Regions from separate parts of the Chryseobacterium sp. NRRL B-14798 genome, predicted to be linked through region 3. Evidence: riboswitches for the same ligand, from Rfam matches in the RefSeq annotation. Region 3 holds a riboswitch; each other region holds the start of a gene.

Region 1 (8,234 bases), 4.3 Mb from region 3:
CATGGCAGGATATCTGTAATACGTGGTTCCGTCCAAAGCCTGCTCAGGATCCATTCCTTTATGTTTATAGAAGGTCAGAAGGTTTTCTGCCTGAATATATATTCTGAATTTTTTCAATCCTATTTTCTCAAAATAATCTTCAGGGAGTGTATATCCCAAGCTTACATTTTTAAGTCTTGCATAAGTACCTGAATACAGGAATCTTGAAGACGTTGATGTCCAGTTATTCGTTGTTGTGCTCAATGCAGGAACATCTGTATATGGATTATCCGGTGTCCACCTGTTCAGGATTTCCGAACTCCATGCGCGTCCTCCGGCACTTCCGTTATGCATGATGGAAGTATAATCGGTATCCAGAATCTTCCCTCCGATTTTGAAGGTCAGTAATCCTGAAAAATCAAAATTCTTATAGGTAATGCTTGTACTGATTCCTCCTGTCAGTTTAGGCAATGCAGAACCTTGCAATAGTTTTGTCGCTTTTGAGTATTCTGAAGTCGTTCCTTCCACTGAATTTCCACTGGCATCGGTAGAAACTGTTTTCCACAATGGCTTTCCATTGCTTGGATCTACACCTACCCATTCCGGAATAAAGAAATCGTACACAGAACCTCCTACCGTTAACAACTTGGTTCCTACTACAAGAGAACCGCCAGGTAATTTTGTGACTTTATTGTTTAAAGTACTTAAGTTCACATCTACATTCCACTGGAAATTATCATTCTTAACCGGTGTTGTAAATAATGAAAATTCAAATCCTGTATTCTGAATGGTTCCGATATTAGCAGGGTAATCACTGATTCCCAATGATGGTGCCACCGGCATGTTAAACAGAAGATCCTGGCTTTTTCTTTTGAAGTATTCAATATTTCCTTTAACTCTGTTATTCAAAATAGCGAATTCCAATCCCACATTTAAGTTAAGGTTGGTTTCCCATTTTACATTATTGGTAGACGTTTTCTCCAATGTTGTTCCCGGTTCTCCACCAAGGCTGATAAACCTGTATAACTCCTGATACGCATAATAAAGCGGCTGTCCGTTGGGTCTAAGTAATTTATCATTCCCCTGACCTCCGTAACTGGCACGCAGTGTTAATTGATTAAAAACATTAAGGCTTTTTACAAATTCTTCATTGGATATTTTCCATGAACCTCCCACTGACCAGAATCTCCCCCATCTGTTATCTTTCGCAAATCTTGAAGAACTGTCTGCTCTTCCTGATGCAGATAAAAAGTAAGTATTGTTGTAATCATATTCTACTTTTCCAAGGAAACTCAATAAGCTTAATTTATTACTGTTCCCACTGAAACTTCCCAATAAAGAAGCAGCATCCGGCTCATAGTAATAAGGCAGTGAGAACTGACTTCTTGTTCCGGAAATCGTCTGATAATCGTATTTGTAGAATTCATGTCCTGTTAATGCATTAACATGATGCTTTCCAAACTTTTTATCATACGTCAGAATATTGCTGGTTGTATAGGAAAGTGTTCTGGTATTGGTCTTCGTCACTGAACCTCCAATTTCCGCACCTTGCCCAAGTAATGGATTTGAATAATAATGTCCGTTATAATTCACCAGATCAACAGAGAAGCTTGTTTTGAATTTCAGTTCCGGTAAGAAAGTGAATTCCATGAATCCTTTGCCTGAAAAGTTATCTTCTTTATTTTCGTTTTTATCTAAAGGCAACGTTGCAGCAGCATTCTGATTTTGAAGTGCATTTGTGGGCCTGTACTTTCCAAAATCATAAATTGGATTTCCGTCGGCATCTAAAACGTAAGTGCCGTCTGCATTTCTTTCATAATAAGGATAGAATGAAGGAATAAACCTTGCCGCATTGATGATATTACTCGATTTTGAATCCGAAGAAGTAGGCGCCTGCTGAATACTGTTCGTATAGCTTAAGTTGACTCCAACATTCAGCCATCTTTTAACTTCGGAATTAATTTTAAGCCTGGTATTATATCTTTTAAAACCAGATTCAATGGCCATCCCTTTATCATCCAGATAACCAAGGGAAAAGAAGTAATTACTTTTCTCACTTCCTCCGCTGATATCAAGATCCATCTGGTTTCTTGATGCCACTCTCTGTAGAATATCTCTCCAGTCATCATTCCAGAGTGGTGATGCCCCTGACAATAATTTTCCATCTGTTCCCACCGGTTTTGGATAAGCAGTTCCATATGGGTTAATTCCAAGAGTAGAAACAAGATTATCTGTTGCCATCTGAGCAGCCTGCTGAGAAGAAACTTTACCGGACTGATATCCGTTTCTTAATGCTTCCCAATATAATTGAAAATATTGATCCGTGTTTACCTGTTCATAATCTTTGACAGCTCTTCCTGAGAATCCCTGGCTGATATTAAAATTTACTCTGGCTTCTCCTTTTTTTCCTGATTTTGTAGTGATGATGATAATTCCGTTTGCCCCTCTTGAACCATACAAGGCACTTGCTGTAGCGTCTTTCAAAACACTGATGGATTCAATATCACTTGGGCTGATAGAGTTAATATTTCCGTCAAAAGGAATTCCGTCTACTACGTATAAAGGATCACTGGAAGCACTGATGGAACCGATTCCTCTGATTCTGATAGTAGAAACCGCACCCGGCTGCCCTGAGGCACTGGTGGTCTGAATCCCTGCAACCTGCCCTTCCAATGCTTTGGTAATATTGGTTACAGGTCTGTTATTGATTTTATCACTGGAAATGGTGGCTACAGAACCGGTATAGCTGTTTCTTTTTGCTTTTCCGTAAGCTACCACTACGACTTCATCAAGCTCCTTTTCATGAAGACTATCTTTTTTCAGTCTGGAATTCTGTGCACTTACACTGGTGACTCCCAGAAAAAAAGCCGCAACCGGAGGTATCCAGGCTTTATAATTAAATAAATTTTTACTAATCATAATCAATTTTATTTATCATATATTAAAATTTAACCCTTTGCAGAAAAGTCAGCAAAGGGCATCGATAAATACGATAAACCAAATGCTTATTTTTCCTTAAAAGGCTGAACGTAACACCTTGCCCCAAGGGTAGGTTGTTAAGACTTCACAGGGTCAGTTCCCTCCATCTTTCTTTATAAGCCGATCGAAATATGGTTGCAAAGCTAAAAACTTTTAGTCTACAAAACAAGTAGACTTATTATTTTTTCATGATAAATTTTTAATAATTAACATAAAATTTTAATAAAAGCCATAACAATAAGGAGTTGAAAGCTTTATCATTTATTTAAATATGACAAATATCATTATTAAAAACTCAATTGAAACAAATCTACATCACATTGAAATTTTTGGCCATTAATTAAAAAAAGTTTTTAATTTTATGGTATGAAAGTTTTGATCATCAACGGCCCTAACCTCAATCTGTTAGGCACAAGAGAACCGGAAATCTATGGAAATGTTTCTATGGAAAGTTATTTGGAAAATTTAAGATCCGAGTTTCAGACTCATGAATTAAAATATTATCAGTCTAATATTGAGGGAGAACTTATCAACAGGCTTCAGGAAGATGACTTCGATGCAGTAGTGATCAATCCCGGGGCTTATACTCACTATTCATATGCGATTGCAGACTGTTTAAAAAATATCAGAAAACCTAAAGTAGAAGTTCATATCAGCAATATCTATAAAAGAGAGGAATTCAGACAGAAATCTGTAACAGCAGCTAATACGGATGCAGTCTTATCAGGCTTTGGAATGGATGGGTATCGGTTGGCCTTATTAAGTTTAAAATAACTTATACTTTTTTATTTAACCACGGATTTCACAGATTTTCACAGATGATTATGAAAAATAATTTATGAAGATAAAGGATAAGATTTACTGTAAAAGTATTGGCATATATTCCGGGCAATTAACAAAAAGAAAATCTTATATCGTTGAAGAAATAAATGCTGAAAATATAAGAATCTGGAATGATGAAGGTAAGCTCAGATGGTATTCTAAGTTTTATTTCTGCTTGGAGAAAGAACCGGAAATTATTTCCATTCATATTGATGATGAAATAGTAGAGGATACTGAATCTGCTATAGAAGTTACCATTGAATTTTCTGACAAAACAAAATATTGGATGACCTTCACTACTCCAAAGTATTTAAATAAAATATTGGACGGAAAGTCTTACTTTTCTTCAAAGCATTTTATGATTATAAAATATCTGACTGAAGAATCAATCAAATCAACAGTCCTGAAACTGGATGAACAGAATGAATTGATTGAAAGTTGTAAAAAATACTAATAAGAAAGCCTCATCAGTGATGAGGCTTTTTATATGTTGATTGGTAACTATTAGATAGTCTGTTCCTGCAATTGAGGTCCTGAAGCTACTAATTTTTTACCTTCTTCAGTATCACAGTACTGCTCAAAGTTCTTGATATATCTTGAAGCAAGATCTTTTGCTTTTTCTTCCCATTCTGAAGCGTTCTCATAAGTATCTCTAGGATCTAGAATACCTGTAGAAACGTTTGGCAATTCAGTAGGAATTTCAAGGTTCATGATCGGAACCTGAGTTTTAGGAGCATTATCAATAGAACCGTCAATGATGGCATCAATGATTGCTCTGGTATCTTTTAGAGAAATTCTCTTTCCGGTACCATTCCAACCTGTGTTTACCAGATAAGCTTTAGCTCCGTGCTCCTTCATTTTACCGATTAATGTTTTAGAATACATTGTTGGGTGCAATGTAAGGAATGCTTCACCAAATGCTGGAGAGAAAGATGGCTGAGGTTCAGTAATTCCCCTTTCAGTTCCTGCTAATTTTGATGTATAACCGCAAAGGAAGTGGTATTGAGCCTGATCTTCATTCAGGATAGAAACCGGAGGAAGTACTCCGAATGCATCTGCTGAAAGATAAACTATCTTTTTGGCATGACCTGCTTTGGAAGGCAATACAATTTTGTTGATATGATAGATTGGATAAGAAACTCTTGTGTTCTCAGTGATAGATCCGTCTGTATAATCCGCTACTCCATTGTTAACAACAACGTTTTCAAGAAGTGCATCTCTCTTGATGGCAGCAAAGATATCCGGTTCTTTTTCTGCAGATAAGTCGATAACTTTAGCGTAGCATCCGCCTTCATAGTTGAATACTCCGTTATTATCCCATCCGTGCTCATCGTCACCGATAAGGTATCTTTTAGGATCTGCTGATAAAGTTGTTTTACCAGTTCCTGAAAGACCAAAGAATAAAGCTACATCCCCTTTTTCTCCTACGTTTGCAGAACAGTGCATTGAGGCCATACCTTTTAATGGAAGATAGTAGTTCATCATGGCGAACATCCCTTTCTTCATCTCACCTCCATACCATGTACCTCCGATGATCTGTAGTTTTTCAGTAAGGTTGAACATGATGAAGTTCTCAGAGTTTAATCCCTGAGCTTCCCAGTTCGGGTTGGTAGTTTTTGATCCGTTGATAACTGTGAAATCCGGCTCGCCAAAGTTTTCAAGCTCATAGTGAGAAGGACGAATGAACATATTAGTAACAAAATGTGCCTGCCATGCTACTTCAACGATAAATCTTACTTTAAGTCTCGTATCCGCATTCGTTCCGCAGAATGTATCTACTACATAAATCTTTTTAGATCCGGCAAGCTGGTTCAGCACTAGTTCTTTACAAGACTCGAAAATTTCTGCTGTTGTAGGTAAGTTTACTTTACCATCCCAGAAAATTGTATCTCTTGTAACATCATCCTGAACAATATATCTGTCTTTAGGTGAACGACCTGTGAAAATTCCTGTTTTTACTGATACTGCGCCTGATTCTGTAAGCTCAGCTTTCTCAAACCCCTGATTTTCAGGAGAAACTTCAGCCTGATATAATTCTTCATAAGAAGGATTATACACTACTTCATAGTTTCCTTTAATCCCTAATTTCTCTAAATCCTGGATGATTTTAGTGTTTTTCATTTTACTTATATTTTCTATTTCTTTATTGCTTTCAACAAAAATAATATTAATTATTTGTTAAAGGTGGTTTAAATATACTGATATAAGTCAGAATGGCAAATAAAAAAACAGGATTGTAATATATTGATTATAAACCAATTATATTATCCCATTCAAAAACGGTCGTAAAACCTTTCTCCCAAAAATAGTTCTTATAGTCCCCAAATTTCGCACTCATCACAAAATCTCCACCCCATGCACCTAAACTTTTGACAAATGAAGGGCAATCTGAGAAAAATTTTTCTCTAACTGTGAGAATTTCAAGAAAATCGGCAATTTTTCGCTCATGAATCATCATTAATGCAGAAAAATTTTCCAATTCATCGCATAACATAATTTTCTTTGTGATATCCGAAAATTCATCAACCAATTCCGGGGACTTCTTTTTTGATTTGTAAAAATTGATTCCTTCTCTACTATCCTGCTTCTGATTTAAATGAATAAAAATCAGTTCATTTTTAAAGGACGGATTAAAATCTACTTTCTCATATTTTATCTCAGGTTTACTTTGGAAAAGCACTGCGGACTTTTCTTTTGCAACTGCAATGTCATATCCACTGCCTCCCAAACTGATGGTGTTAAGATGAAAAGGATCTATTTCAGCCCATTCCGCCAGGTTATTCATCAGGGTGGAACTGCTCCCAAGCCCATAATCCGCAGGAAACTGAAGATTTGTTTTTAAATAATAAGTAAGGTCTGTTTTGAATTTACTGTCAGAAAGCAGCTGAACATTTTGTAATGTTTTGGTAATAAACTCAGCGCTTGATGGAATATTGGTTTCTAAGATCTGCCAGTTTTTATAATCAATGACAGCTTTTAACCATAATGTATTCTGATGATAGGCTTCCCAAAGAATAAGAGATTTTCCATCTTCTTTTTCTTCAAAGAAAAACTCTTGTCCCAGCCTGGTAGGTACCGCTAAGACAAGAGCTCCATCGATTGCGAAATATTCTGAAGTAAGCATAAGCTTGCCCGGTGAAAAGATCGCGCTCATATTTTTTTATTTAGATTGCAGAAGTTGCTTCTACAGATCCGTCAATTTTTTTGATCAATCCCTGAAGGGTTTTTCCTGGTCCTACTTCCACGAAGTTAGAGGCACCATCTTTAATCATATTCTGAACAGACTGTGTCCATTTTACTGGACCGGTAAGCTGAGCGATCAGGTTTTGTTTGATCTCATCAGGATTGGTTACCGCTGTTGTCGTGATATTCTGGTATACAGGAATAGTTGCTTTTCTGAATTTTGTCTTTTCGATAGCTGCTGCCAGTCTCTCCTGTGCAGGCTGCATCAATGGTGAGTGGAAAGCTCCGTTTACCGGTAACAGCAATGCTCTTTTAGCGCCTGCTTCTTTCAGCTTTATACACGCTTCTTCTACTGCAGGAGTTTCTCCTGAAATAACCAATTGTCCCGGACAGTTATAGTTGGCAGGAACAACAACCCCGCTGATCTGTGCACAGATTTCTTCAACCTTGGCATCGTCTAATCCTAAGATTGCAGCCATAGAACTTGGATTGGCGTCGCAAGCTTCCTGCATCGCTTTCGCTCTTTCAGAAACTAATTTCAAACCGTCATCAAAGGATAAAACTCCGTTGGCAACCAAAGCTGAAAACTCTCCCAAAGAGTGTCCTGCTACCATTTCAGCACCAAGACCATTTACGGCTTTTAATGCTGCTACTGAATGTATAAATATTGAAGGCTGGGTAACCTCTGTTTTCTTAAGATCCGCATCCGTACCGTTAAACATAATGGAAAGAATGTCGAAACCTAAAATTTCATTGGCAGATTCCATCAGATCTTTAATATCTTTTCTAGAATCATACAATTCTTTTCCCATTCCTACGAACTGAGAACCCTGCCCTGGAAATACAAGTGCTTTCATGTATTGAATTAAATATTATGCAAATATAACTATAATGTTAACAATATTCGTTTTAAGTGCTATAAATCATTTATGGTACTAACCTGATTACTCTGTAACCTGTATTTACATAAGCACCGTTAGCTTTAGATTTTACAAACTCAAATTTGGTCGCAAGCTGAGTCTGAACTTTATTCATTTGTTTAAAGATCTCTCCTTTTTTATTTTCTCTGGTTAGCATATCATTTACCACATCAAAACCTACGATCGCATATTTCGGTGGAGTTTTGCAGTATTTGCTTTTATAAGCAGCCAGAATTTCTTTCTCAAAGCTACCGTCTGTATTGATCTTTCTATCCATCAGATATACAAGACTTGCCTGGCTCAGCTCATCCACTTTCTTCTCGAAAACAGGAGAATAGAACATACTGAAGG
Region 2 (8,234 bases), 4.2 Mb from region 3:
ATTGGTTTCATTATCACAAAATACGCTTTGTGCATTGGTATTTCGGGAATAAAGTTTTTTAATGGAGATACTGTCGTGTCCAATATTGATACTTCCGTCATGAGAAGCATTAAGCTCTGCCTTATAGGTGTTGTATCCCCATTTCCAGTTGTTTCTGAACCATACAGTAGGCGCTACCAGAATAGGTGCTTCATGCTGACTTCGGTTACAGACCGTTACTCTGGCAAGAATATCATTGTGATCGGCCTTGCAATATTCAATGAAAATATCAAAATATTCATCATTATCGAAAATTCCAGTATCGAAAATTTCATATTCCGGTTCCTTTTTACTGCGTCTTCCGTTTTCTGCAACAAGTTCATCGTAAGGAAATTCATTGATGGGATATTTATAAACCATTTTCATATAACTATGAGTAGGTGTATTATCCAGATAATAAAAGATTTCTTTGATGTCTTCCCCATGATTACCCTGAGGATTGCTCAAACCAAAGAATCGTTCCTTTACCATTTTGTCTTTCTTGTTCCAGAACGAAAAAGCAAAACATAAAAGCTGCTTTACATCAGAAATTCCGGCAATACCTTCTTCACCCCAACGGTAGGCATAGCTTTCTGCATTATTATGGTTGGTAAAATTCCAGGCATTCCCGTTCGGGCTATAATCTTCGCGTACATTTCCCCACTGCCGGTTGCTTACATAAGGTCCCCAGTTTTTCCATTTGGTATCTTGTAATCTATCTTTTTCGGCGGTCATATCTCATCACTTTTCCATACGAAGTTAGTTTTTTTGAGAAGTAATTCCAATTTTTTTCATCTGAATAATTATTAATATACTCTTGGAATACTTGTATTTAAGGGCTTTTTTAAATATTAAAATAATTTTTTTTTGAAATTAAAAGAAAAGAACTACCTTTGCACCATTCGTTCATTCAAATATTGAAAATGTTATCAAGAAAGGTTGAGGGATTAGACCCTATGAAACCTTAGCAACCCTTTGCGCAAGTAAAGAAGGTGCTACGTTCTACCAAAATAATTTTGGACAGATAACTTACTGAAGTTCTTTTCAGCCATTTCCTGTGGCATTTTCAATTGTATTAAAATTTAATAGAATTGAAAACAGAACTAAACTATATTAATCTTACGTATCAAACTCATTCCCAAAAGGAATACCATATCTCATTAAGCTATCAGCTTTTTGGGAAAGATCTGTTTACAGCCCCTGTTGTCTTAATCAATCATGCTCTCACCGGAAATTCAAACGTATCCGGAGAAAAAGGCTGGTGGAAACAGCTGGTGGGAAAAAATCAGATTGTTGATACCGATCAATATACCGTTCTGTGCTTCAATATACCAGGAAACGGATACGACGATTTTTTAATTGAAGATTATGAAGACTTTACTCCTTCAGATATCGCTGCGATATTTCTGAAAGGACTTGAAGTTTTACAGATCAAAAATTTATATGCCATTATAGGAGGCTCTCTGGGAGGAGGTATTGCCTGGGAAATGCTTGCCCAGCAGCCGGATCTTGCTGAGATTTTTATTCCTATTGCCTGCGATTACAGAACACACGACTGGCTTCATGCACAGTGTCTGGTTCAGAAATTTTTATTAAATGATAAGGAAGAACCATTACAGAAAGCAAGAATTCATGCCATGTTGTGCTACAGAACACCGCAGTCGCTCAATGACAGATTTCAAAACCAATATAATCAGGACAAACAACGCCTGGAATCAGAAGACTGGCTGGTTTATCATGGTAATGCACTAAACGAAAGATTTAGTTTAAAAGCTTACAAATTGATGAATCATCTCTTGATGAATATAAATGCTGCTGATACAGCACTGGAGAACATACAGGCACGAATGCACATGATCTCCGTAGATACAGATTTATTTTTCCCGGCTTCTGAAATCCGAATGTGTTTTGAAAACTTAAAAGAGAAAAATAAAGATGTTTCTTATCACGAGATCCAATCTATACACGGGCATGATGCCTTCCTAATGGAATATCAACAATTAAATAATATCATTAAAAACATTTTATAGAAGTAATGAAAAATGCTAACGAAATAAAATTTTTGAAGAACAGATCAATCGTTAAATTTGAAGGAGAAGATTTCCTGGGAGAAATCGGGATTGACGGACGAATTTTTAAAGCGCTTACTTTGGCGCGTATCAGTGTAGGAGTAATCTCTCAGCAGGCCGTAGAAAACGGAATTTCTATCCTGGTTCATGAAAATGATGCAGAGAAGGCAGTGGCTTGTCTTATCGATGAATTTGAAGCAGAAAGAAAGTCAGGAAAAGTTTCCCAGATCTATAGTATCAATAATGTTTCTGTCATTGGTTTTGTAGCAGAAGATTTTAATAAAGTCTTTGCTGAGCTGGCAAGAAATAATGTTTTTCCATTGCTTTTGAACCAGGTAGCAGGAGAAAACAGAGTCAATATCGTAGTGACGTCTTCACAGGATGAAAAAACAAGAAACATCATAGAATCTGAAATTTTCAAAAAACCGAAAACCGTTCATCTGGCCATTATTGGCCATGGAAATGTAGGAAAAACCTTGATAGAACAGGTACTTGAATCTGCAGAAGAAATTAAAAAACGTAAAAAAATAGACCTTAAAGTAGTTGCAGTAGCCAACTCAAAGAAAATTGCCTTCAACAAAAAAGGATTTGATGCCAATTGGGGGGATGAGGTTTTAACAGCAGAAAGACCGTCAAACGTGGAAGAACTGATTAATTTCTCTAACGAAAATCAACTGGAGAATCTGATTGTTGTGGATAACACCGCAAGCAAAGATTTTGTAAAAAACTATCACGCCCTGGCAGAAAACGGGTTTGATCTGGTGTCTTCCAACAAGATCTTCAATACCCTTCCAATTGAAGAATACAGAAAACTAAGATATACGTTGAGTAAAAACAACAGACGTTATCTGTATGAAACCAATGTGGGAGCAGGATTACCGTTAATTGATACCATCAAGTTATTACACCTTTCAGGAGAAAATATCACAAGAATTAAAGGCGTATTCTCAGGAACATTGAGTTATGTGTTCAATAATTTTTCTTTGAGGGACGATAAATTCTCAACCATTATCAACGAAGCTTTGGAGAAAGGATATACAGAACCGGATCCGAGAGAAGACTTATCAGGAAACGATGTAGCAAGAAAATTATTGATCCTTGCAAGAGAATTAGACTTAATCAACGAGTTCGGAGATATCAATATTCAAAACCTGGTTCCGGAAAGCTTACTGGAGGTTTCAAAATCAGAATTCCTTTCAAGACTGGAAGAACTGGACGAAGAATATCAGAAAATAAAAGAAAACCAGGAGCCCGGACATGTATTGAGATATGTGGGAGATCTACACGGAGATTTACAGAAAGATAAAGGTGAACTGGATGTAAAACTGGTTTCTGTTCCTGCAACTTCAGCATTGGGACAACTGAAAGGTTCAGACTCCATCTTTGAAATCTACACAGAAAGCTATGGAGAAAATCCAATCGTGATTATGGGAGCCGGAGCTGGTGCAAAGGTAACCGCAAGAGGAGTATTCGGAGATATTTTAAGAGTAAGTGAAACAAAATAATATTTAATATAACAATCTAATAATGTATCAGTTTACCAATAATTTGTGTCGTTATTCTGAGCAAAGCGAAGATTTTAATTGGTACATTGTTAGACTGCTATATTGGTAAATTAATTAAAACTATATGGAAAATTTTGAAACATCAGCAATAAGAACCCAGACGGAAAGAACCCAGTTTGACGAACATTCTACACCATTATATCTTACCTCCAGTTTTATATTTCAGGATGCGGAGGATATGAGAGCAAGCTTTGCAGAAGAAAAACCAAAAAACTTATACAGCCGTTTTTCCAATCCTAATGTAACAGAATTTACAGATAAGATTGCTAAAATGGAAGGTGCAGAAGCGGGATATGCCTTTGCGACAGGAATGGCCGCCATCTATTCTACATTTGCGGCGTTATTGAATGCTGGTGATCATATCGTAAGCTGCCAGTCGGTGTTCGGGTCGACACACACTTTGTTTACCAAATATTTCCCGAAATGGAATATTGAAACTTCTTATTTCAAAGCAGAAGATGCAGCGAATGTGGAGCAATACATCAAACCTAATACAAAGATCTTATACCTTGAAACTCCTACCAATCCGGCTATCGAAATTCTGGATCTGGAGTTTTTCGGACAAATTGCAAAAAAGCATAACCTTATTTTTATTGTAGATAACTGTTTTGCAACACCTTATCTTCAGCAGCCTATCAAATATGGTGCAGATATTGTTGTACACTCAGCAACGAAACTGATTGACGGACAGGGAAGAGTTTTAGGAGGAATAGCAGTAGGAAAAGAAGACCTGATCAGAGAAATTTATCTTTTCGCAAGAAATACAGGGCCTGCATTGTCTCCTTTCAACGCCTGGGTATTATCAAAAAGTTTGGAAACATTGGCTATCCGTGTAGAAAAGCATTGTGAGAATGCCTTGAAAGTAGCGGAGTTTTTAGAAAGTCATCCAAATGTTGAATTGGTAAAATATCCATTCCTGAAATCCCATCCTGGTTATGAGGTAGCCAAAAAACAGATGAAACTCGGAGGAAATATTGTGGCCTTTGAAATAAAAGGGGGAATAGAAGGAGGAAGAAACTTTTTAGATAAGATACAAATGTGTTCATTGTCTGCCAACTTAGGTGATACAAGAACGATCGTTACGCATCCGGCTTCTACAACGCATTCCAAATTATCAGACGACGAAAGAAATGAAGTAGGAATTACTGCAGGACTGGTACGTTGTTCAGTAGGATTGGAAAATGTGGATGATATCATTGCAGATTTAAAACAAGCTTTGGATTAATTCAAACAGCTGCAGGCTTTACCTAAAATCGATAAAATGAAAAATTCAGAACAATTATATAAAGCTTTATCCGAAAGAATTTTAATTCTTGACGGAGCGATGGGTACCATGCTTCAGAGATACAAATTCGAAGAAGAAGATTACCGTGGAGAGCGTTTCAAAGACTGGGAACATCCGGTAAAAGGAAACAATGACCTGCTTTCTCTGACACAGCCTCAGGCGATTGAAGAAGTTCATAAGAAATATCTGGAAGCCGGAGCTGATATTATTGAAACCAATACATTTTCAGGAACTACCATTGCGATGGCAGATTACCACATGGAAGATCTGGTATACGACCTGAACTATGAGTCAGCAAAAATTGCCAGAAAAGCCTGTGATGAGTATACTGCGAAAAATCCAGACAAACCGAGATTTGTAGCAGGATCTATCGGACCTACAAACAGAACAGCAAGTTTAAGTCCTGATGTGAATGATCCGGGATACAGAGCCATCACTTTTGAAGAATTGAGAGTAGCTTACAAACAACAGTGTGAAGCTTTGTTGGATGGGGGTTCAGACATCCTTCTGGTAGAAACCATCTTTGATACTTTGAATGCAAAAGCTGCTTTATTCGCTATTGATGAACTGCAGGACGAAAGAGGAATTGAGATCCCGATCATGGTTTCAGGGACCATTACCGATGCCTCCGGAAGAACTTTGAGCGGACAGACCGCAGAAGCTTTTCTGATCTCAGTTTCCCACCTGAATTTATTAAGTGTAGGTTTCAACTGTGCATTGGGTGCAGATCAGCTGACTCCTTATCTTGAAACACTGGCTCATAATTCAGAATTCTATGTTTCAGCATATCCGAATGCCGGTTTACCAAATGCTTTCGGAAAATATGACGAAACTCCTGAGGACATGGCAAGACAGATTAAAGAATATGTAGAGAAAGGATTAATCAATATTATTGGAGGATGCTGCGGAACTACCCCTGAGCATATCAGGGCGATTGCAGATCTGGTGAAAGATTATCCGCCTAGAAAATTGAAAGAATTTGTCTGATTTGATAGATTTTTTTAATTAAAATCAAGAATGAAGGCTCGGTTATAAATATTATCTTTAAATAAACCACAAAATTTAATGTAATGGAAAAGCCGATTTACTTAAAAGATTCAGAAGATGTTAAGCTTTTTAATGAGTTGAGGAAGAAAGTAAACCAAAGGGTGGAAGGGATTTCTGAAAACAGGGACATCTATATTCAGATTAAAGCAGTTATTCTGCCGATGATCTATCTGGGATTATATGTTCTGGCTCTTTTGAATGCTGAAAAACACTGGATCTATATTCTGAGTTTTGTTTTAATGGGAATCTCTCTGGTTTTAATTTATTTAAACTTAATCCACGAAGCGGCCCATAATAACATTTATAAGAGTAAAAGACTCAATGGGCTGATTCTTCACATTTTTGATTTTATAGGTGCCAACTCCTATATCTGGAAAAAAAGACATATCGCAAGCCATCACGCCTATCCTAATGTAGATGGATGGGACACGGATATCGAACAGAGCGGACTGCTTTTAATCGTACCGTGGATCAAAGCGAAAGGTATACAGAAGTATCAGGATAAGTTTTTCTTTTTAGTATATCCGTTGTATTTGTTCAACTGGATGTTTATAAGAGACTTCAGAGACTTCTTTGATAAAGAAAGAGTGATTTTAAAAACCCAGGGAAAAATTCCCACCATTGAAAAAGTAAAAATGATAAGCTATAAGCTGTTCTATTTCTTTTATCAGATTGTGGTTCCTGTGGTGTTCTTTAAAGTATCAATAGGATTGGCTTTAGGAGCGTGGTTTTTACAGGTAATTTCAGCAAGTATTTTTGCATTGTTTGTGTTACTGCCTTTGCATCCGCTTCCTGATAATGCCTTTCCAAAATTAAATAAAGAGAATGGTCTGCCGTTTAGCTGGCTTCGTCACCAGCTGGAAGTAACCAATGATCTCAAAGAAAATAACTGGTTGGTAAGAAATGTGTTGGGAAATTTCAATTTTCACGTTGCTCACCATCTGTTTCCCAATTACAGTTATATGTATTATAATGAAATTACAGAGGAGATTGAGGAGTTTGCTAAAGAACATGGTTTAGCATACAAAAGATTTCCGCTGATTACGGCTTTAAGTAAGCATAGGGATTTATTGAAGCAGAATGCCAATAATGCCTACTATATTTTAGAAGAATAAAATGAAGTATTTAAGATTATCAGGCCTCGAGCCTCTTATCATAACCCCGGAAAGTAATTTCATCAACGTTGGTGAAAGAACAAATGTTGCCGGATCCAAAAAGTTTTTAAGACTGATTAAAGAGGAGAAATTCTCAGAAGCCTTAGATATTGCCCGCCATCAGGTAGAAGGAGGTGCCCAGATTCTGGATGTTAACTTTGATGATGGTTTGATCGATGGAAAAGCATCGATGATCAAATTCCTGAACTTAATTGCCTCAGAACCGGATATTGCAAGAATCCCGATTATGGTAGATTCTTCCAAATGGGAGATCCTTGAAGCAGGTCTTCAGGTAGCTCAGGGAAAATGTGTTGTGAATTCCATTAGCTTAAAAGAAGGCGAGGAAGAATTTATCAAACACGCCAAGGCCATCAAAAGGTACGGTGCAGCTGTCATTGTAATGGCATTTGATGAGGTAGGGCAGGCTGACAATCTTGAACGAAGAATTGAAATTTCAAAACGTTCCTATGATATTTTGGTAAACCAGATTGGTTTCCCTGCAGAAGATATCATTTTCGACTTAAATATCTTTCCGGTGGCAACTGGAATGGATGAGCACAGAAGAAATGCCATCGACTTTATTGAAGCTACACGCTGGGTAAGACAAAATCTTCCTTATGCATCCGTGAGTGGAGGCGTGAGCAATGTTTCCTTCTCCTTCCGTGGAAATGATACCGTAAGAGAAGCCATGCATTCTGTTTTCCTTTATCACGCGATTCAGGCAGGAATGAACATCGGTATTGTAAATCCGGCTATGCTGGAGGTTTATGATGAAATCAATAAAGAATTGCTGGAGCTGGTAGAAGATGTCATCCTGGATAAAAGAGAAGATGCTACCGAAAGGCTTTTAGATTACTCTGAGAAACATAAATCGGTAAAAAAAGAAAAGACTGAAGACTTAGAGTGGAGAAATAATCCTCTACAGGAAAGGATTACCCATGCTTTGGTAAAAGGAATCGACCGTTTTATTGAAGAAGATGTAGAAGAAGCAAGGCTATTGGCCGAAAGACCGCTTCACGTCATCGAAGTGAATTTAATGACCGGAATGGGAGTCGTAGGAGATTTATTCGGAAGCGGTAAAATGTTCCTTCCACAG
Region 3 (8,234 bases):
TTTCAAGTCATGCTGAAGCTTCAAGTCCGCTGACTTCGTTTTTATTTGAATAATCAGGATTATGAAAAGCTTTAAAGATGTTTTTGAAAACTACCAGTGGGATGAGGTAAAGAATAAGCTTGAAAATGTAAGTCTGGCCGATGTAAGATACAGTCTTCAGAAGAAAAACAAAACGATTGATGATTTCCTTAATCTTCTGTCGCCAGCCGCTTCTCAGGAACTCGAAATGATGGCAGTGATGACGAGGGCACTTACCCAGAAACGTTTCGGAAAAACCATTCAGTTGTATGCACCACTGTATCTCAGCAATGAATGCCAGAATATCTGTACCTACTGCGGATTCAGTCTTGATAACAATCTGAAAAGGAAAACCCTTTCTGATATGGAGTTGATGATTGAAGCATCAGTCCTGAAATCAATTGGAGTAAACCATGTATTGCTGGTAAGTGGTGAAGCCAATAAAATAGTGGGAGTTCCTTACTTTCAGAATGCTGTACGTAAGTTAAAGCCACATTTTTCCAACATTTCCATCGAAGTTCAGCCTTTAATGGAAGATGAATACAAACTGCTTCATGAAGAAGGGGTACATTCCGTATTGGTCTATCAGGAAACCTATCATCAGGATGTCTACAGAGAATACCATCCGAAAGGTAAAAAATCAAATTTCCATTTTCGTCTGGAAACTCCCGACAGGATAGGTAGAGCAGGAATTCATAAGATCGGGCTGGGAGTCCTGCTTGGGCTTGAAGATTGGAGAGTAGATAGCTTCTTCAATGCCTTACACATCGATTATCTTCAGAAACAGTACTGGAAAAGTAAGTTTTCTGTTTCCTTTCCAAGGCTCAGACCTGCTGAAGGAATTATTGAACCTAATTTCATAATGGAGGACAAAGATCTTCTTCAATTGATCTGTGCGTATAGAATCTGGAATGAAGACCTTGAAATCTCCATTTCTACCAGGGAAAATGAAGTGTTTAGGAATAATATTGTTTCTCTGGGAGCAACCGCTATGAGTGCAGGTTCAAAAACAAACCCTGGAGGATATGCGGTGGATAAAGAATCTCTGGAACAGTTTGAAACCAGTGACGAGCGAAGTATGGATGAAATTAAAATCATGATCAAAAAGGCAGGTTATGATCCTGTGATGAAAGACTGGGATTCTGTCTACAGTGGATTTTAAAATTTTTAAACCAGTAAGGACTTTGAAGAAGTGAAGCTGAATTAAGAAAAATCAAAGATTTTTAAGACAGCTTTTTCAAGCGAAGCTCAACTTAACTATTCTTAAAAGCTTGAAGAATCTTAATGGTTCAATGATAATTATGAAAGAAGATTATTTTTCACGGTACAGCCGGCAGATATTTATTGATGAAATAGGACTGGAAGGACAAAAGAAAATAAGGTCATCCAAAGTTCTTGTCATAGGAGCAGGAGGTTTGGGAAGTCCAGTTATACAATATCTGGCCGCAGCAGGAGTAGGAACTTTAGGTGCTGCAGATTTTGATGAGGTTGAACTTCATAATCTGAACCGGCAGATCGTCCATACCGAAAACAGAGTGGGATTATCCAAAGTGAAAAGTGCTGAAACCTTTGTAAAAGAACTCAATCATCAGGTTACATTCATAGGAATTGAAGAAAAAATCAGTAATGATAATGCTGAAGAAATCCTTGCTCAATATGATATTATTATTGATGGTTCAGACAATTTTTCAACAAGATACCTGGTGAATGACACCTGTGTGCAATTACAAAAAACTTTGGTTTACGGAAGTATCTTAGGGTTCTCAGGACAAGTTGCTGTGTTTAATCATAACGGAAGTAAAAACTTAAGAGATATTTTTCCGGAACCGCCCTTTGATGAAGATCTTCCGGATTGTGACAGCCTTGGTGTATTGGGTGCCCTCCCCGGAATGATAGGAAGTATGATGGCACTTCAGACCTTAAAAATCATAACAGATCTTCCGGTGAATGTTAATCAGCTGACATTGGTAGACACGCTGAACTGGAGATTTCAGACGGTAGATTTCTGATGTAAATATAAACACTAATGTCACAAATGTTTTCACAAATAACACCATTTTATTAGCAATACATATCAATAGGAACGGGCTTTAGCTCGTTTTACTTTTATAAAACCATCCATTGGCTTTAGATTCTGTGTTAACTTCCAAATATTTTTTATACATTTATATTTATAAAAGCGACCTTGAGTTAGCTTGCGTAGGGTGAACGTCTTTGATTTTTACCCTACTTTCTTCAAAATCTATCTGGTAAAAAGTTTTATTTTTAAATAAAATATACATCAGTTCCAAGAGTTTTCTTTGTACAGCAACCAATCCCTTCATTTTAATTCCTGTTTTTTCTGTAATTCTTTGAAACAAATCCTGATGGTTTTTATTCATTTTGACGGCTGTCATGGCAGGAAAATGTAATGTTTTTCGAATATTTTTATTTCCTTTCTTACTAATTCTTGGCTTACCTTTTATTGATGTTCCGGACTGTTTCTCGCGGATATCTAATCCTGCATAACTTACCAGTTGTTTTTTATTTCTGATTAGCTCAAAACCATTGGTTTCAGCTAAAACAGCAATTGCCGTTGATTTTCCAATACCCGGAATACTGCTCAACAGATTAACTCCCCTGGTAGCCTCAGGACTTTTCTTTACCTGTGCAAGCATATCCTCATTAATTTCTTTCTCCTGTTTTTTCAATAGCGAAATACGCTCGGTCAGCCGTTTTATGGTTCTTGAATTCGGAAGAGCTTGAGTCTTTTCAGCATGCAGCTGATTCATACACCTTACCCTTTCCTGAATAACCTGGTTTTTCTCGCGGCTTAGCTGCTGAAGTTCTTTATACACAAGGTTTGCGGGTTGCCATAATTCTAGTTTTCTGCTTAAACCAAACTGTGTAATAGCTATGGAACAGCTTTTATCGGTAATGGTTTTGATATCCAGAGTCCTGATGAAATTACTGATCTTATTAGGCAGCACAATGACTGTTTTTTCTTCCTTTGCATAAAGAAAATGAGCAAATCTTTCATGATACACCCCTGTAGCCTCCATGACAAAAATAACCTCTATATTAAGTGTCTTTTTGCTGTACACCCATTTAAGAAGTGATTCAAAGCCTTTTTCGCTGTTGCTAAAAACTTTATAATCTTTGATTTCTGTACTTAGATCTTCCATTAATTTGCCAAAACTTGCCACCAGTTCATCTTTGGCTACATCTATTCCTACAACCTGTTTTAATGCACTCATATTTTTATCTTTAAATAAAAGCAAGTCTTCCTTCGTTTTGTCTCCTGATTATTATCCAAGATATCTTTTTCGATTCTTTAAATTCTGTTCAAACTCTAAAAGGAATAAAGAAGTGAGGACATTTCTAAAGCACAATATACTTCCTGAGTTATTTAGCCAAAACTGTTCTCTCACCCCTTTTGCTTTGTATGTAAATTTATTCTTTTGCAAACATAGGAGCCAAAACTTACCTGCAAAAAAATAGGCGGTAATTATTTACCGCCTATTTTTATTTTATTACAAAGAAGGATTATTGTGCCTGCTGCATTACACCCCCGGTATCTTCTTTTTTGGTCTGATTTAAAATATTCGGATCTTCTTTCGCCAATTTATTTCTCGTCGGAATTTTATAGTTGATGGAAAGTCCGAAATTTCTTGTGTCGTATTTGCTGTAGATCATCACCGGATTTCCTGATGGCGGATTAGAACGTACCTGCATCACCTGTCCGTTGAAAATATCGTTTGCAAAAACCGAAAGTGTCAGACGGTTGTTCATAAACTTCTTCGTCAATGTAATATCAAAAGAGTTGTTGAACGGTTTCTCTGCAGTAAAGTAGAAATATCCTGCCTTTGGAGTCAGATAGCTGTAATTGGCTGTCAGTTTGATGTCTTTAGGCAAAATAATCTGAGTCATGATATTGAAAATCCAGAACCCTTTATTGTTCAGATTATCAATTTCATGCTTCTGATATCCTGCATATAAATACATGAAGTTAATTTTATCCGGATTGAAATTAAATTTCATGATTTCACTCAAAGGCTTACTGAAAATCATAAAAGGAACCGGTAACCCCACATTGAAATTGTGAATTTTCATATTGGAAATATTCACCTGCTCATTGAAGAGTTTCCTTCCGTCTTTTCGGATGATCTGTGCTACCTGATTGCTTGCCGAGCTTACGCTATATCCGATAAACGCATAGTCAAAAGCTGATATTTTCAATTCATAATTATCAAAAATAGTAGGCTGTAGATTCGGGTTACCATTTACTTCTGTACTAGGTCCGGAGAATGTTACGTTATTCGGGTTCAGGGCAGAAATACTTGGCAGACTGATTTTTCTGTTGTAATTCGCGGCAATATAAACCTGATTCATCATGTTATACTGTACACTTGCGTTCGGGAACAGCTTAAACTTATTAAAAGGAATCAAATCAGCTTCCTCCAGTTTTGTATCTTTATCAAAATACCTTGTTATCCCTGAAATATCATAATTTTCAGCACGGGATCCCAACGTGAAATCAAACTTTTTCAGTTTAGCCTGGAACTCCAAATACGTAGAAGCAGTCTGTCTCTGATATTCCAGATTGGTCAGTCCAAAACTTTCTGTATCATAATCCTGCCTTTCATATAATCCTCCAAAACTTACTTTCCCACCATCAAGAAGCTTGATCGGCTGTGCGTAATCTACTTTGAAGTTGGCAATATTCATCACAGATTTATTATTCAGAATATCTTTTAATCCATTGGTAGGGCTATCAAGAGGCTCATTGGGATAAGCTACAAACGTCCCATCCTGAAAGTAATTATCCTGAGAAAATTTGCTGTCTGATCTTGTATACCCAAACTGGAAATCCAGTTTTTGAGATTTGTCAGCAAAACGTTTCTGATAGGTTACAACCGCTTCCTGTCTCAAATTATTGGTATGGGCAACGTCAGAAGAAGTATAAAAAGCTTCTTGTAAATCTTTCGGGTTTCTTCTGAAGGGCAAATCTCCATGTCCGTCACTTAAAGTGTAGTTGTCATTATTGTTGTGATAAATATCGTAGTTTAATAATAATCTGTCCTGCCCTAAATCAAAAGTCAATCCGGATTTTGCAAAATATCCACGTGCATATCTATCGGTATGACTGCTCAAAAGCTCATCCTGCTGGCCATTCAGCATACTTTCACGGTAATTCTGCCCAACATTCAGCTGCCATCCGAAATATTTATTTCTTGCATTTAAATTAACAGAATTAGTCGTTCTGCTTCTGTATTGGTCATAATTTGTAAAAGAATAATTCCCTGAATACGTAGCGGTTAAATATTTATTTGCATTTTTGTTGGTGATGATATTCATGATGGCACCTCCGGAAGTTGCCGGAAACTCAGCACCTGGCTGGGTGATCACTTCAATTCTCTCTACGGAATTGGCGGGCATCCCTTCCAGGAAGGAGTTCAATTCATTGGAAGTGATGTTCAGAGGTCTTCCGTTAAGATATACTTCCAGCATTTTTCCCTGATACATCATCCCGGCAATATCGGTAGATACAAGTCCCGGAAGTTTTTTAATTCCTTCCAGAACGTTTCCGTTATTCAGCTGAGGCTGCTCAGAAAAGTCAAAAATAGTACGGTCTGCTTTTTGTTCAACGGCTTTTTTAGTTTTGGTAATGACTACGCCTTCAATTTGCTTTTCCTGAGGTTTCTTATTTTTTTCCTGAGAAAAAATAAGAACAGAACTTAATAAGGATAAAGCGAAAATTGTTTTTTTCATAATGTTTTTACTGTTATCCGGTTAGACGCTGAAAAAGATAATTTGTTACGCTAAAATGTTGAAAATCGAAAATTTAGGCTAAATTTTTTTTATTTCGGAAATAATTATATCTTTGCCAGGTAATTATCAAGAATCTCTAGATGGGATAGCAACCTGCAAAAACAAGCAAGGTGCTGCAATCGATAAGCCGGATCTTCCGGAAAAAATGTTTATCATTCTATCATTACTCCCATCTTGAATTTTTGTTTTAAAAGTTAAAATCAAATGTTTAAAGACAAGGGAAATCACATTCCATCAGTAATTTTTTATTCTTCAGATCATGAAGTGAGCCTTCATTACTCTGATATGTTCTCATGCCATTTCTACATGCGCATGTGTTGTTGTTTCTAGCCTTTTCTATTTCTAAAAAATAATACAAACATTTCGAATTCTATGGTAACCTTACAATTTAGGGCTACAGGATCTGTATTGCTTAAAAAACAAATTTCATCAACAAAAAAGTACACAACAAACATGCATAATTTCAAAAAAAGAATTTTTATTCCTTCTATCGTGCTTATTTCTTCATTTTATTACGCACAGACGGACACTTTACAATCGAAGAAAATAGAAGATGTGGTTATCCTTGGATCAAGGGGTTCCGGAAGATCTTTGACGGATACTCCTGTTCCGGTGGATATCATTAATATATCTAAAATTTTAAAACAGAGCCCGACGAATAATATCAGCCAGGCTTTAAACTATATCGTACCCTCATTTTCATCCACATCACATACTGTAAATGACGGAACTGATTTTGTGGATCCGGCACTGTTGAGAGGGTTAGGACCGGATCAGGTTTTGGTATTACTCAACGGAAAAAGAAGATATCAGTCTTCACTGATTAATGTTACCCTTACGCCGGGAAGAGGTTCTGTAGGAACTGACCTTAATGCTATTCCTGCTTTTGCATTGGAAAAAATAGAGGTTTTAAGGGATGGAGCTTCTGCCCAGTATGGATCTGATGCGATTGCGGGAGTGATAAACCTCGGACTGAAAAAAAGGCTGGGCCTTTCCGGACAGGTATTTTTAGGTGGATATGCTTCACCTGTTGCCAATAATTTCTCCGGAGGGGTAGACGGACAGACTGTTTCTGTAGACCTTAATTATGGCGCTAAAATAGGTAAAACCGGATTTTTTAATGTTACCGGTTCCGCCCAATACCGTGATCCTTATTCCAGAGCAGGAGTGAGGGAAGGAGATATTTTCAACGCCTATAATGCCATTAATTACCGGGCATTACAGGATGGAGTGAATATTGACGGCTTGTATAAAAACATTACCAATACTTCCAATACTCAGCAAATCATCAATACCATTAAACAGTATGCAACTAAGGTTGGATATTTTGCACCTGATTTTCAATCTCAGATTTCCGGGGCAAACAGCATTTCTGAGCTTCAAAAAATATTGGGTAAAGATTTTACCTCTGAGGAGCTTAATTACAGAGGATTGGAGAGAAAAGATTTCAGTTTGAGAGCAGGGCAGTCTAAACTGCAGTCCGGACAGCTCTTCTTCAATTCTGAAATTCCTGTAAATGAGGATTGGAAGGTTTATTCATTTGGTGGCTACAGTTACCGTCTTGGTAATGCAGGAGGATTTTACAGGCTTCCAAATAATGAAAGGAATATCAATGCAGTTACTCCCAACGGATATCTGCCTCAGATTGAAGCCACTGTAAATGATTATTCCCTTGCAGCCGGAATTAAAGGAAAATGGGATGGCTGGAATGTGGATTTCAGTAACACATTCGGGAAAAATGTTTTCGGTTTTGGTGTTGTCAATACTTTTAATGCATCACTTACAGATAGTTCTCCAAGAACCTTTGATGCCGGAGGATCTGAATTCTCACAAAATACCGTCAACCTTGATTTCTCTAAGAAATATAATGTTCTGAAAGGGTTGAACATTGCGTTTGGTGGTGAATACCGATACGAAAATTATAAAGTAAATGCCGGAAAGGAAAACTCTTATGCTTCTTACGATATCTATGGCAGGGTAGTAACAGCCAAAACCCCTGAAAATGAAAAAGTAACCGATTTTTTTGGAAATGTAAGACCCGCAGGAGCTCAGGTTTTCCCCGGCTTCAGTCCTGAAAATGCAGTTTCCGGAAACAGAAACAGTATTGCAGCTTATGCTGATGCAGAACTGGAAATTACGGACAGATGGTTATTGGAAGGAGCTGTACGGTATGAGAATTATTCAGATTTCGGATCTACATTCAATTATAAGGTGGCAACCAATGTAAAACTGGCTTCCAATCTCAACTGGAGAGGAGCTGTTTCTACTGGGTTCAGAGCACCTTCATTAGCACAAATCTATTACAGTTCTACTTCTACGCTGATTCAGCAGGGAAAAACAACGCAGGTAGGTACTTTCAGAAATAATTCTGAGGCTGCACAGGCATTGGGTATTCCAAAATTAAA

What was found. A riboswitch is a leader RNA that binds a small molecule or an ion and turns the genes downstream of it on or off. The one in region 3 is predicted to bind S-adenosylmethionine.
Region 1: linked by a shared signal. The riboswitch ahead of AB1278_RS21955 (SusC/RagA family TonB-linked outer membrane protein) and the one ahead of AB1278_RS02445 (TonB-dependent receptor plug domain-containing protein) in region 3 are both predicted to bind S-adenosylmethionine.
Region 2: linked by a shared signal. The riboswitch ahead of AB1278_RS21195 (alpha/beta fold hydrolase) and the one ahead of AB1278_RS02445 (TonB-dependent receptor plug domain-containing protein) in region 3 are both predicted to bind S-adenosylmethionine.

The regions. Positions count from the first base shown of each region.
Region 1 covers NZ_JBFLUL010000005.1:4,774,865-4,783,098, forward strand. The annotation lists gene AB1278_RS21955 (SusC/RagA family TonB-linked outer membrane protein) at 1-2,898, opposite strand, end outside; SAM riboswitch class I at 2,982-3,080, opposite strand; gene AB1278_RS21960 (type II 3-dehydroquinate dehydratase) at 3,325-3,732, shown strand; gene AB1278_RS21965 (hypothetical protein) at 3,797-4,234, shown strand; gene pckA (phosphoenolpyruvate carboxykinase (ATP)) at 4,285-5,901, opposite strand; gene AB1278_RS21975 (GYDIA family GHMP kinase) at 6,029-6,934, opposite strand; gene fabD (ACP S-malonyltransferase) at 6,945-7,820, opposite strand; gene AB1278_RS21985 (LysM peptidoglycan-binding domain-containing protein) at 7,891-8,234, opposite strand, start outside.
Region 2 covers NZ_JBFLUL010000005.1:4,622,363-4,630,596, reverse strand. The annotation lists gene AB1278_RS21200 (MGH1-like glycoside hydrolase domain-containing protein) at 1-753, opposite strand, end outside; SAM riboswitch class I at 942-1,049, shown strand; gene AB1278_RS21195 (alpha/beta fold hydrolase) at 1,110-2,048, shown strand; gene AB1278_RS21190 (ACT domain-containing protein) at 2,054-3,592, shown strand; gene AB1278_RS21185 (O-succinylhomoserine sulfhydrylase) at 3,717-4,877, shown strand; gene AB1278_RS21180 (homocysteine S-methyltransferase family protein) at 4,914-5,924, shown strand; gene AB1278_RS21175 (fatty acid desaturase family protein) at 6,008-7,099, shown strand; gene metH (methionine synthase) at 7,101-8,234, shown strand, end outside.
Region 3 covers NZ_JBFLUL010000005.1:438,879-447,112, forward strand. The annotation lists gene AB1278_RS02420 (thiazole synthase) at 1-53, shown strand, start outside; gene thiH (2-iminoacetate synthase ThiH) at 62-1,180, shown strand; gene AB1278_RS02430 (HesA/MoeB/ThiF family protein) at 1,311-2,027, shown strand; gene AB1278_RS02435 (IS110 family transposase) at 2,190-3,254, opposite strand; gene AB1278_RS02440 (outer membrane beta-barrel protein) at 3,544-5,769, opposite strand; SAM-I-IV-variant riboswitch at 5,888-5,985, shown strand; gene AB1278_RS02445 (TonB-dependent receptor plug domain-containing protein) at 6,283-8,234, shown strand, end outside.